Linked DNA regions of Microterricola viridarii. The protein of the gene in region 2 interacts with the protein of the main gene of each other region in a pairwise test. Links are inferred from orthologs where the notes say so. Each region holds a gene or a part of one and is shown on either strand. Other genes may lie near its edges.

Evidence for each region.
Region 1: the proteins of ligA (region 2) and leuS interact in binary tests that used the Escherichia coli proteins (3 or more experiments, as listed by UniProt). The link is inferred for Microterricola viridarii from one-to-one orthologs.

What each region holds. Positions count from the first base shown.
Region 1 is NZ_LT629742.1:2,530,073-2,534,583, reverse strand. What follows is about bases 1-3,146. They hold leuS (leucine--tRNA ligase), read left to right. Parts: upstream 1-380; coding sequence 381-2,912; downstream 2,913-3,146. Other genes in these bases: BLT62_RS11600 (ComEA family DNA-binding protein), read left to right, coding at 3,032-3,146; BLT62_RS11610 (helix-turn-helix transcriptional regulator), read left to right, coding at 51-242; BLT62_RS11615 (hypothetical protein), read left to right, coding at 1-54. In the rest of the region: more of BLT62_RS11600, read left to right, coding at 3,147-3,742; BLT62_RS11595 (ComEC/Rec2 family competence protein), read left to right, coding at 3,739-4,511.
Region 2 is NZ_LT629742.1:1,880,239-1,886,006, reverse strand. What follows is about bases 1,374-4,409. They hold ligA (NAD-dependent DNA ligase LigA), read right to left. Parts: upstream 4,035-4,409; coding sequence 1,713-4,034; downstream 1,374-1,712. Other genes in these bases: mnmA (tRNA 2-thiouridine(34) synthase MnmA), read right to left, coding at 4,266-4,409; BLT62_RS08555 (alpha/beta hydrolase), read right to left, coding at 1,374-1,513. In the rest of the region: BLT62_RS08560 (alkaline phosphatase family protein), read right to left, coding at 1-211; more of BLT62_RS08555, read right to left, coding at 221-1,373; more of mnmA, read right to left, coding at 4,410-5,375; BLT62_RS08540 (cysteine desulfurase family protein), read right to left, coding at 5,437-5,768. UniProt on the Escherichia coli protein: DNA ligase that catalyzes the formation of phosphodiester linkages between 5'-phosphoryl and 3'-hydroxyl groups in double-stranded DNA using NAD as a coenzyme and as the energy source for the reaction.

The sequences.
Region 1 (4,511 bases), 650 kb from region 2 along the record:
CTCTTCTGGGCACGGTATGCGATCCTTCGCCGAGGCATCAATCGGGCCGCATGAAGAACTCTCTGCTGGCTCTGCGACAGGCTCGTGGGATCTCGCAGGACGACCTCGGCAAGCTGCTCGGTGTCTCCCGTCAGACGATCATCTCCATCGAGAAGGGGCGCTACGCACCCAGTCTCGCCCTCGCCTTCAAGATCGCAGAGCACTTCGACACAACGATCGAATCCATCTTCACGCCTGAGTGATCGGCTCGGCAGGCCAGCCCATTCGAGGCGGGCCCGGCAATTGAGTACGCTAGAGCTTTGGGATATGCGGCCGTTCCGGGCCGCGGGCGCTGAGCCGAGGCGCTCCCTCACCCGCATCCGCAATTGAATGAGAGTCACGTGGCACACGAGCAGGATTCCGCGAGCAGCAGGCACGACGACGAAGAGGTCTACGACTTCTCCGCCCTCCAGAAGAAGTGGCTGCCCATCTGGGACGAGCTCCAGCCGTTCAGCACGAGCAATCCCGACGACGAGCGGCCCCGCAAGTACGTGCTCGACATGTTCCCCTACCCCTCCGGCGACCTGCACATGGGCCACGCCGAGGTGTACGCGCTCGGCGACGTCGTCGCGCGCTACTGGCGCCAGCAGGGCTTCAACGTGATGCACCCGATCGGCTGGGACAGCTTCGGCCTGCCCGCCGAGAACGCCGCCATCAAGCGCGGCATCGACCCGCGCGGCTGGACCTACGACAACATCGCGCAGCAGAAGAAGAGCATGCGGCTCTACGCGGCCAGCTTCGACTGGGAGCGCGAGATCCACACCAGCGACCCCGAGTACTACAAGTGGAACCAGTGGCTGTTCCTCGAGCTGTACAAGGCCGGCCTGGCCTACCGCAAGGAGAGCTGGGTCAACTGGGACCCGGTGGACCAGACCGTCCTCGCCAACGAGCAGGTGTTGGCCGACGGCACCTCCGAGCGCAGCGGCGCCATGGTCGTGAAGAAGCGCCTCACCCAGTGGTACTTCAAGATCACCGACTACGCCGACCGGCTGCTGGATGACCTCGACCAGCTCGAGGGCCACTGGCCGTCCAAGGTGCTGCAGATGCAGCGCAACTGGATCGGCCGCTCCATCGGCGCCGACGTCGAGTTCGAGATCGAGGGCCGCGAGGAGCGCGTCCCCGTCTTCACCACGCGCCCGGACACCCTCTGGGGTGCCACGTTCATGGTCGTCGCCCCGGATGCCGCCCTGGCATCCGAGCTCGTCGAGGGCACCAGCGCCGCGGTGCAGCAGCGCTTCGCCGACTACCTCACCGAGGTGGGCCACAGCAGCGAGATCGAGCGCCAGGCGACCGACCGGCCGAAGACCGGCGTGTTCCTCGAGCGCTACGCCATCAACCCGGTCAACGGTGAGCGCCTGCCCATCTGGGCCGCCGACTACGTGCTGGCCGACTACGGCCACGGCGCCGTCATGGCCGTGCCCGCGCACGACCAGCGCGACCTCGACTTCGCACGCACCTTCGACCTGCCCGTGCGCGTCGTCCTCGACGTTCCGAACACCAACGAAGACGGCGCGAGCAACGACCCGAGCGAGACCGGCGTCGCACTGGCCGGCGACGGCACCCTCATCAACTCGGGCCCGCTCGATGGGCTGCGCAAGGCCGAGGCCGTCCCGCGCGCCATCGAGATCCTCGAGGCAGAGGGTCGCGGCCGCGCCACCAAGAACTACCGTCTGCGCGACTGGCTGATCTCCCGCCAGCGCTACTGGGGCACCCCGATCCCGATCATCCACGGCGAGGACGGCACCGAGCACCCCGTGCCGGTCGAGCAGCTGCCGGTTCTGCTGCCCGATGCCGCGGGCCTCGACCTGAAGCCCAAGGGCACCTCGCCGCTCGGCGGCGCAGCCGACTGGGTGAACGTGCCGAACCCGGTCGACGGCACCCCGGCCAAGCGGGACGCCGACACCATGGACACCTTCGTGGACAGCTCCTGGTACTTCCTGCGCTTCCTCAACCCGAACGATGACTCCCAGGCGTTCGACCCGAAGGAGGCCGAGAAGTGGGCCCCCGTCGACCAGTACGTCGGCGGTGTCGAGCACGCGATCCTGCACCTGCTCTACGCGCGCTTCATCACCAAGGTGCTGCACGACCTCGGCTACCTGAAGTTCACCGAGCCGTTCAAGGCGCTGCTGAACCAGGGCATGGTCATCCTTGACGGCGCCAAGATGAGCAAGAGCAAGGGCAACATCGTCTTCTTCACCGAAGAGGTCGACAAGCACGGCGTTGACGCCGTGCGCCTGACCATGGCGTTCGCCGGCCCGCCGGAGGACGACATCGACTGGGCAGAGGTCTCGCCCGTCGGCTCCGCGAAGTTCCTGGCCCGCGCCTGGCGTATCGCCAACGACGTCACGAGCGAGCCCGGCGTCGACCCCGCCACGGGCGACACGGCGCTCCGCCGCGTCACGCACCGCTTCCTGGCCGATGCGCCTGGCCTGACCGAAGCGTTCAAGTTCAACGTCGTCGTCGCACGCCTGATGGAGCTCGTCAACGCCACCCGCAAGACAATCGACTCCGGCGCGGGCGCCGCCGACCCCGCCGTGCGCGAGGCCGCCGAGACCACCGCGCTCGCCCTCAACCTCTTCGCGCCATACCTGGCCGAGGAGATGTGGGAGAAGCTCGGCTTCGAGCCCTCTGTCGCCCTCGTGCAGTGGCGCACCGCCGACGAGTCGCTGCTCGTCGCCGAGTCGGTCACCGCCATCGTGCAGGTCAACGGCAAGGTGCGCGACCGCCTCGAGGTCTCGCCGCAGATCACCGATGCCGAGCTGGAGGCGCTGGCGATGGCATCCGACGCCGTGCAGAAGGCCATCGGCGAGGGCGAGATCGTCAAGGTCATCGTGCGCGCGCCGAAGCTCGTGAACATCGCGATCCGCGGCTAGGTCGCACCTCTCCGCACCGTCGACGGCGCCTCTCCTGCACATGCGGGGGAGGCGCCGCTGTTGTGCACAGCGGATGGCGTGGCCGCTTGAGCCGGCCGCCGCCTTCCTAGGCTGCGGGAATGGAGTCTTCTTCCGGCGAACCGGGGCCGCCGGCCGAGCTGGCGCCGTCCGCCCGGGTGTCGTCGGCGCGCACCCGCTTGGGCGTCGGGGCAGCCATCGTCTTGTTCCTCGTGGCGCTCGTCGCCGCCGTGCTCGTGTCGGCGTTCGGCTCCGCCGGGGCCGATGAGACGATTCCGCTGGGCGAGGGCAGCATCGCGCCGAGCGCCGGTGCGCCCGATGCGCCCGACGCCAGTGGGGGTCCCGACGTGGCGGAGGCGCCGCTCTACGTGCACGTCTGGGGCGCGGTGGCGGATGCCGGCCTGTACCAGGTGGCGGCCGGTTCCCGTGTCGTCGACGTCATCGCGGCGGCCGGCGGCTTCGCCGACGACGCCGACCCTGCTGGCGTCAACCTGGCGCGCGCGCTCAGCGACGGCGAACAGTTGTGGGTGCCTCGGCTCGGCGAGGCGCCGCCGCAGGCCGCGGTCTCGCCCGGTGGTGCCGGGGGCACAGCCGGTGGTGCTGCGGGCGCCGGTGCGCTGCCGCTCATCAACCTCAACACGGCCACGCAGGCCGAGCTGGAGACGCTGCCCCAGATCGGCCCGGCACTCGCCCAGCGGATCCTTGACTGGCGGGCGGCCAACGGCGGCTTCGGCACGGTGGAGGACCTTCGCAGCGTCACCGGGATCGGCGCGAAGACCTTCGACGGCCTGAAGGACAAGGTCACGGTGTGAAGACCCGGGCGCTGTTGCCGGCTCTCGCCGCCTGGGCTGCCGCCCTGCTGGCGATCTGGCTGCCCGGCTGGCCGTTCGCGCCCGCGCTGTGGACAGCCGCCGTGCTGGCGCTGGTGGCGGCGATCGTGCTGGGTCGTCGCGGCAGCGGGAATCCGCACGGCGGATGGCTGCCGCTCGTCGCCCTCTGCCTGAGCGCGGCGGCGCTGGTGAGCACCGCGGCGGCCGTGCAGGCCCCGCAGCGCCAACCGGTCACGCTGCTCGCCGCCGCGGAAGGCGGCCGGCCCGTCACGCTCAGCGGCATGGTGCTGTCGATGCCGCAGGCACAGAGCTCGGCCTTCGGCTTCGGGGACGCCACACGCGTGCGCTTCGCGCTGCGGGTCGAGTCGGCGCAGGAGAGTCGCGCGGGGCCGATCAGCCGGCTTGCCGTCCCGGTGCGGGCGTTCGCCGAGCCGCCCGCCGGAACCGCCGCCCTCGAGATCGGCACCCGGGTGTCGCTCACCGCCCGCCTCGTGCTGAACGGTACCGGCGAGCCGGACGCCTTCCGCGCCTACGGCACCGGGCCGCTCACACTCGACGCGACGCCGCCCTGGTACCTGGCGTGGGCGGCCGAGCTGCGTGCCGAATTCCGAGAGGCGGCGGCTCGTCTACCGGGGGAGGGCAGTCGCCTGCTGCCCGGCCTCGCCATCGGCGACACCAGCGCGGTCGACGAGGACCTCGACCAGGCGATGAAGACCAGCTCGCTCAGTCACCTCACAGCTGTTTCTGGCGC
Region 2 (5,768 bases):
TGCGGGCGTCGAGCGGCGTGAAATCGTCGCTGTCGCGCTCAGCGCCGGCGGCCAGACCGATGGAGGCGCCGATCGCGCCGCCCGTCGCACCGCCGACGGCGAATCCGGCGGCCGCGATGCCCGTCGCCTGCAGGAACCGCCGGCGTGACGGGCCGGTCGTCTCCTGCCCCGCGGTGTCGCGGGCCGGCTTCTTCGGAGCTTTGTCGCTCATGCGGACAGGCTAGCGCGCCGTCGCCAGCATGGTGCCGGGAGGCAGCGTTCCGCCATCCGTGACCCAGTCGCCACGGCCGATGCCGATCAGCGCGAGATTGCGCTGGGACTCGCTGCCGGGGGCGAAGTAGGCGTTGTGACCGACGGACCCGGCGAGCTCTTTCTGGGTGAGCGGGTCGACGCCCCCGCCGACGCCGATCCGCACCGCGCCGTAGGAGGGCGACCCCGGGTCGCTGCCGTAGAAGGCGGTGTCGACGATCGGGTCCCAGCGAGCCTCCCCGACGAAGACGTTGTCGCCGGCGACGCCGAGGTCGCGGGCGTTCTGGGTGGCGCTGCCGGGCGAGCCGATCAGGGCCAGGGCGTCGATCTGCTCGCTGTGCCGCTCGAGCGCGATGAGCGCGGCGGTGGAGCCGTACGAGTGGGCGAGGACGGTGAGGTAGGGCTGCCGCTCGCCGCGGGTGGCCCGGATGCCCTGCCAGGAGGATTCCAGCGCATCGGCGCCGTGCTCCGCGAGCTCGAGGCTGCCGATGGTCAGCAGGTCTGGGGTTTGGTAGCCGAGCCAGGCGACGGTGGCGACCCGGGGCGGCCCATCGCCCTGGGGCTGATCCTGCAGCCAGTGCAGCTGCTCGACGGCGAGGGAGGCGGCCGTGTCCGTCCAGTCGCGGATCTGCTGCTGGACCGAGAAGTACATGCCGGGGACGAGGTAGCTGATGTAGTCGGCCGTGTCGAGATCGCCGATCACGATGACGGCACGGCCCGACTCCCGCTCGTCGAACTCCAGCAGTGTTCGCTCCGGCTCCCCCGGTTTGCTCTCCAGCGCCCCGGAGATGGCCTCGAGCATGCGCTGCTGCTGGCCCAGTCTTCGACGCTCGCCCTTGCCGATGCCGGATGCCGCCCGCTCCCTGGTGTCGACGATCGCCCGCTGCAGCGCGCGCTCGTTGGCCGGGCCGCGGACTGCGGCCGGGACCCCGTCCAGGGAGCCGAGTAACTGTGGGGCGGCCTCGGCCAGCGCCGCCTGCGCCTGCCCCGGGGTACTGAGCCACCAGGCCCCGACCTCACTCGGCGCGATGCGCGCGTCGCGCACGGCATCCAGTTCGGTTGGGTTTCGCTCCGCATAGCGGATGATCTCGCGGGGGCTGAGTTGGGAGACACCGCGCAGCAGGCTCATGCCGCCGATGCGGTTCAGCGCCGCCTCGTCGAAGGCCACCATGCGCGGGGACTCGGCGGCGGGCCCGCGGCGGTCGAGCCCGGCATCGAGGGGGGTGGCGGGCTCGGAGGAAACAACATTCTGAATGACATTCACGGGTTCGTGCATGACAAAGCCCTCGGCCACGCCGCTCAATGCAGCGTTGGCCGAGGCTATGAACATGACGACGGCGAGCATGCCCGGCAAGTCCCCTCAGCGCTCAGAATCAGACGCTTGTTCCGGCAAACGCTATCCATCATCGTAGGCGACGACGGGCCGAACTGATCCTGCCAGTACACCCCCTGAACGGGGGTGATTATTCCTCGGGTTGTTCCGTGGCCTGTGAGAACGCGGCCGGGCCCTGTGCGAGGAGCAATCGGAAGCCGTCGGCGTCGAGCACCGGGATGCCGAGCGCCTCGGCCTTGGCCAGTTTGGAGCCGGCGCCGGGGCCGGCCGCCACGAAGTCGGTGTTCTTGGAGACACTGGATGCCGACTTGCCGCCGGCGGCGATGATCGCCTCCTGGGCGCCCTCCCGGGTGAAGCCGTCCAGGCTGCCCGTTGCGACGACGTTCAGCCCGGCCAGCACTCCCCCGGCGGCCGCGGCGGCGCCCGGCCCAGGGTGGCCGGGGGTGGCGAACTGCACGCCGGCGGCCGCCCAGCGGTCGATGATGTCGCGGTGCCAGTCGTGCTCGAACCACTCCAGCACCGACTCGGCGATGATGCCGCCGACGCCCTCGACCTCGGCGAGCTCCTCGGCGGTCCCGGCGCGGATGGCGTCGAGCGAGCCGAAGTGGTCGGCCAGGGCGCGGGCCGCGACGGGCCCGACGTGGCGGATGTTCAGCGAGACGAGGATCCGCCAGAGCGGCTTGGTCTTGGCCTTCTCCAGCTCGGCGATGAGGTTGGCCGCGGACTTGGAGGCGAATAGGCGCTCTGCCCCGGACTTCTTCTCGACCGGGGTGGGGTTGCGCCGGAACGGCGCACGCACCTTGACGTTGCCGTCGTCATCCGTCTTGGGCAGGCCTGTCTCTGCGTCGCGCACGACGACCTCGATCGGCACCAGGTCTTCGATGGTCAGCTCGAACAGCCCTGCCTCGGTCGGCAGCGGCGGCACGGCGGGCACCAGCGGTTGGGTGAGGGCGGCCGCGGAGACCTCGCCGAGCTCCTCGATGTCGAGGCCGCCGCGGGAGCCGATGTGCTCGACCCGGCCGCGCACCTGGGCGGGGCAGCCGCGGGCGTTCGGGCAGCGGAGGTCGATGTCGCCCTCCTTCATAGGGCGCAGCGGCGTGCCGCACTCCGGGCAGTTCGCGGGCATCTGCCACTCGCGCTGGGTGCCGTCGCGCTTCTCGATGACGGCGCCGAGGATCTCGGGGATGACGTCGCCGGCCTTGCGGAGGATGACGGTGTCGCCGATCATGACCCCCTTGGCCTTGACGACCTCCTGGTTGTGCAGGGTGGCCTGGCGCACGGTGGAGCCAGCCACCTTCACCGGCTCCATCACGGCGTAGGGGGTGGCCCGGCCGGTGCGGCCGACGCCGACGACGATGTCGAGCAGCGTGGTGTGCACCTCCTCCGGCGGGTACTTGTAGGCGATGGCCCAGCGCGGGGCCCGGCTGGTGGCGCCGAGCTCAGCGTGCAGTTCGAGCTCGTCGACCTTGACGACGATGCCGTCGATCTCGTGTTCGATGTCGTGGCGGTGCTCGCCGCGGTCGGCGATGAACGCGGCCACCTCTCCGGCTGTGTCCCAGACCCGGCTGTGCGGGGAGACGGGCAGGCCCCAGCCGGCCAGCAGCTCGTACACCTCTGACTGGGCGGCGACGGGCGGGTTCGGCCAGGCGCCGATGCCGTGCAGGTAGAGGGAGAGGCGGCCGAGACGCTCCCGCATGAGGGCGAGCTCGGCATCCGTCTTCTTGGAGCGGCGCTGCCGCAGGCTGCCGGCGGCCGCGTTGCGGGCATTGGCGAACTCGGCGTAGCGGGTCGTGATCTCCTCCTCCGCCTTGCCCTTGGCGCGCTGATCGGCGGCGTAGGCCGCCTGCAGCTCGTGCTGGCGCTCGTTCATGGCGGCGAAGTCCTCGGTGCGGATGAACACCTCGCCGCGCACCTCGAAGAACGGCGGGAAGTTCTCGCCCTGCAGGGTGCGCGGGATGACGGGGATCCAGTCCACGTTCTCGGTGATGTCCTCGCCGGTGCGGCCGTCGCCGCGAGTGGTCGCGGTCTCGAGCACGCCGTCGCGGTAGGCGAGGCTGATCGCCAGGCCGTCGATCTTCAGCTCGCTGAGCCAGCGCACCGGGCGACCGGCCGCCTCAAGCGTCTTGCCTGCCCACTCCTCGAACTCCTCGATGCTGAAGACGTTGTCGAGGCTGAGCATGCGCTCGGCGTGCTCGTGCGGCGGGAAGCCGCTGTCCACGAGCGCGGCGCCCACCTGCTGGGTGGGGCTGTCCTGGCCGGCGAGCTCGGGGAACGCCCGCTCCAGCGCCTCCAGCCGGTGCATGTCGGCGTCGTACTCGGCGTCGCTGACGAGGCTGACGCCCTCCGAGTGGTAGGCGATCCGGTGCCGCTCGATGCGCTCGCGGAGCGCCTCCGACTCGGCGCGGGCAGACTCGAAGTCCGCGATGTCAAAAACTTCAGCCGTCTCGCTCACAGAACAAGTCTAGGAGTACCCGCAGACACAGCCCAGCGAGTCGAGGCCGTCGAAAGCCTCCCACTTTCACGCCGTGTCAGGACTTCGGTCGCTGGCGCTCCCTCCAGCCAGCGGCAGAGACGCCGGATGCGGCGGCAATCGGGAGATCGGGCGGCAACTTTCGACCAGAAGTCGCCTCCCGATCCGCCGTCGGCCTCCCGATCCGCTCCGGACGGGGAGGTCTCGAGCGTCCTAGGCGGCGCCGACCGGCACGGCACTCACCGTGCGGTCGATGGTGAACTGGCCCAGCACGCGCGTGCCGACGTAGATCACGGCCGTCTGGCCGGGGGCGACGCCGTCCAGCGGCGTCTCCGGGGTGACGATGAGCTCGCCGTCACGCACAACGGCCACGGCCGGGACCGGGTCGGCGTGGGCGCGGATCTGCACCTCGATGTCGAACGGCGTCTCGGGGCTCTGCTGCGGGACGCCCGCCCAGGTGAAACGGTTTCCGGCGATCTCGGCGATCGCCAGCGCCTCCTTCGGGCCGACGACGACCGTGTTGTCCTTGGGGCGCACCTCGAGCACGAAGCGGGGCTTTCCGTCATCCGCGGGCATGCCGAGGCGGAGGCCCCGGCGCTGGCCGACGGTGAAGGCGGCCGCGCCCTCGTGGCTGCCGATGACGGCGCCGGTGCGGTCGAGGATGTCGCCGGTCTCGGCACCGACGCGGTCGGCGAGCCAGCCGCGGGTGTCGCCGTCGGGGATGAAGCAGATGTCGTGGCTGTCCGGCTTGCTGGCGACGCTGAAGCCGCGCTCGGCGGCCTCCGCGCGGACCTCCGCCTTGGACGGGGTGTCGCCGAGCGGGAAGTAGGCGTGCTCGAGCTGCTCGGCGGTGAGGACGCCGAGCACGTAGCTCTGGTCCTTGGCCCAGGCGCTGGCCCGGTGCAGCTCCTTGTTGCCGTCCTTGTCCAGCACAATGCTGGCGTAGTGGCCGGTGCAGACGGCGTCGAAGCCGAGGGCGATCGCCTTCTCCAGCAGCGCGGCGAACTTGATCCGCTCGTTGCAGCGCATGCACGGGTTCGGGGTGCGGCCTGCCTGGTACTCGGCGACGAAGTCGTCGACGACGTCGGCCTTGAAGCGCTCGGAGAAGTCCCAGACGTAGTACGGGATGCCGATCATGTTCGCGGCCCGCTGGGCGTCCATCGAGTCCTCGATGGTGCAGCAGCCGCGGGCGCCGGTGCGGAGGGTGCCGGGCATCCGGCTGAGCGCCAGGTGCACGCCGACGACCTCGTGCCCCGCCTCGACGGCGCGGGCCGCCGCCACTGCCGAGTCAACGCCGCCGCTCATTGCTGCCAAAACCTTCATGGTCCCAGTGTAAACGCGGCTCTCTGGGCGAACGCCTCGGCCGGATGCGGGCAGGCGGGGCTCAGCGCAGGTCGAAGGAGGTCTGCCGGTCGGCGTGGCCGGCGGTGGCCGCCTGGGCGTATGCGGCGGGCAGCGCCGCGAGGAAGGCGTCGACGTCGGCATCCGTCGAGGTGTGCCCGAGGGTGACCCGCAGGGCACCCCTGGCCTCCTCCACGCTCCGCCCCATCGCGATCAGCACGTGGGAGGGCTCCGGGATGCCGGCCTGGCAGGCCGAGCCGGTCGACACGGCGACCCCGGCCATGTCGAGCAGGAACAGCAGCGAGTCGCCCTCGCAGCCCGGGAAGCTGAAGTGCGCGTTGCCGGGCAGCCGCACGGTGGCGTCGCCGCCGGCGC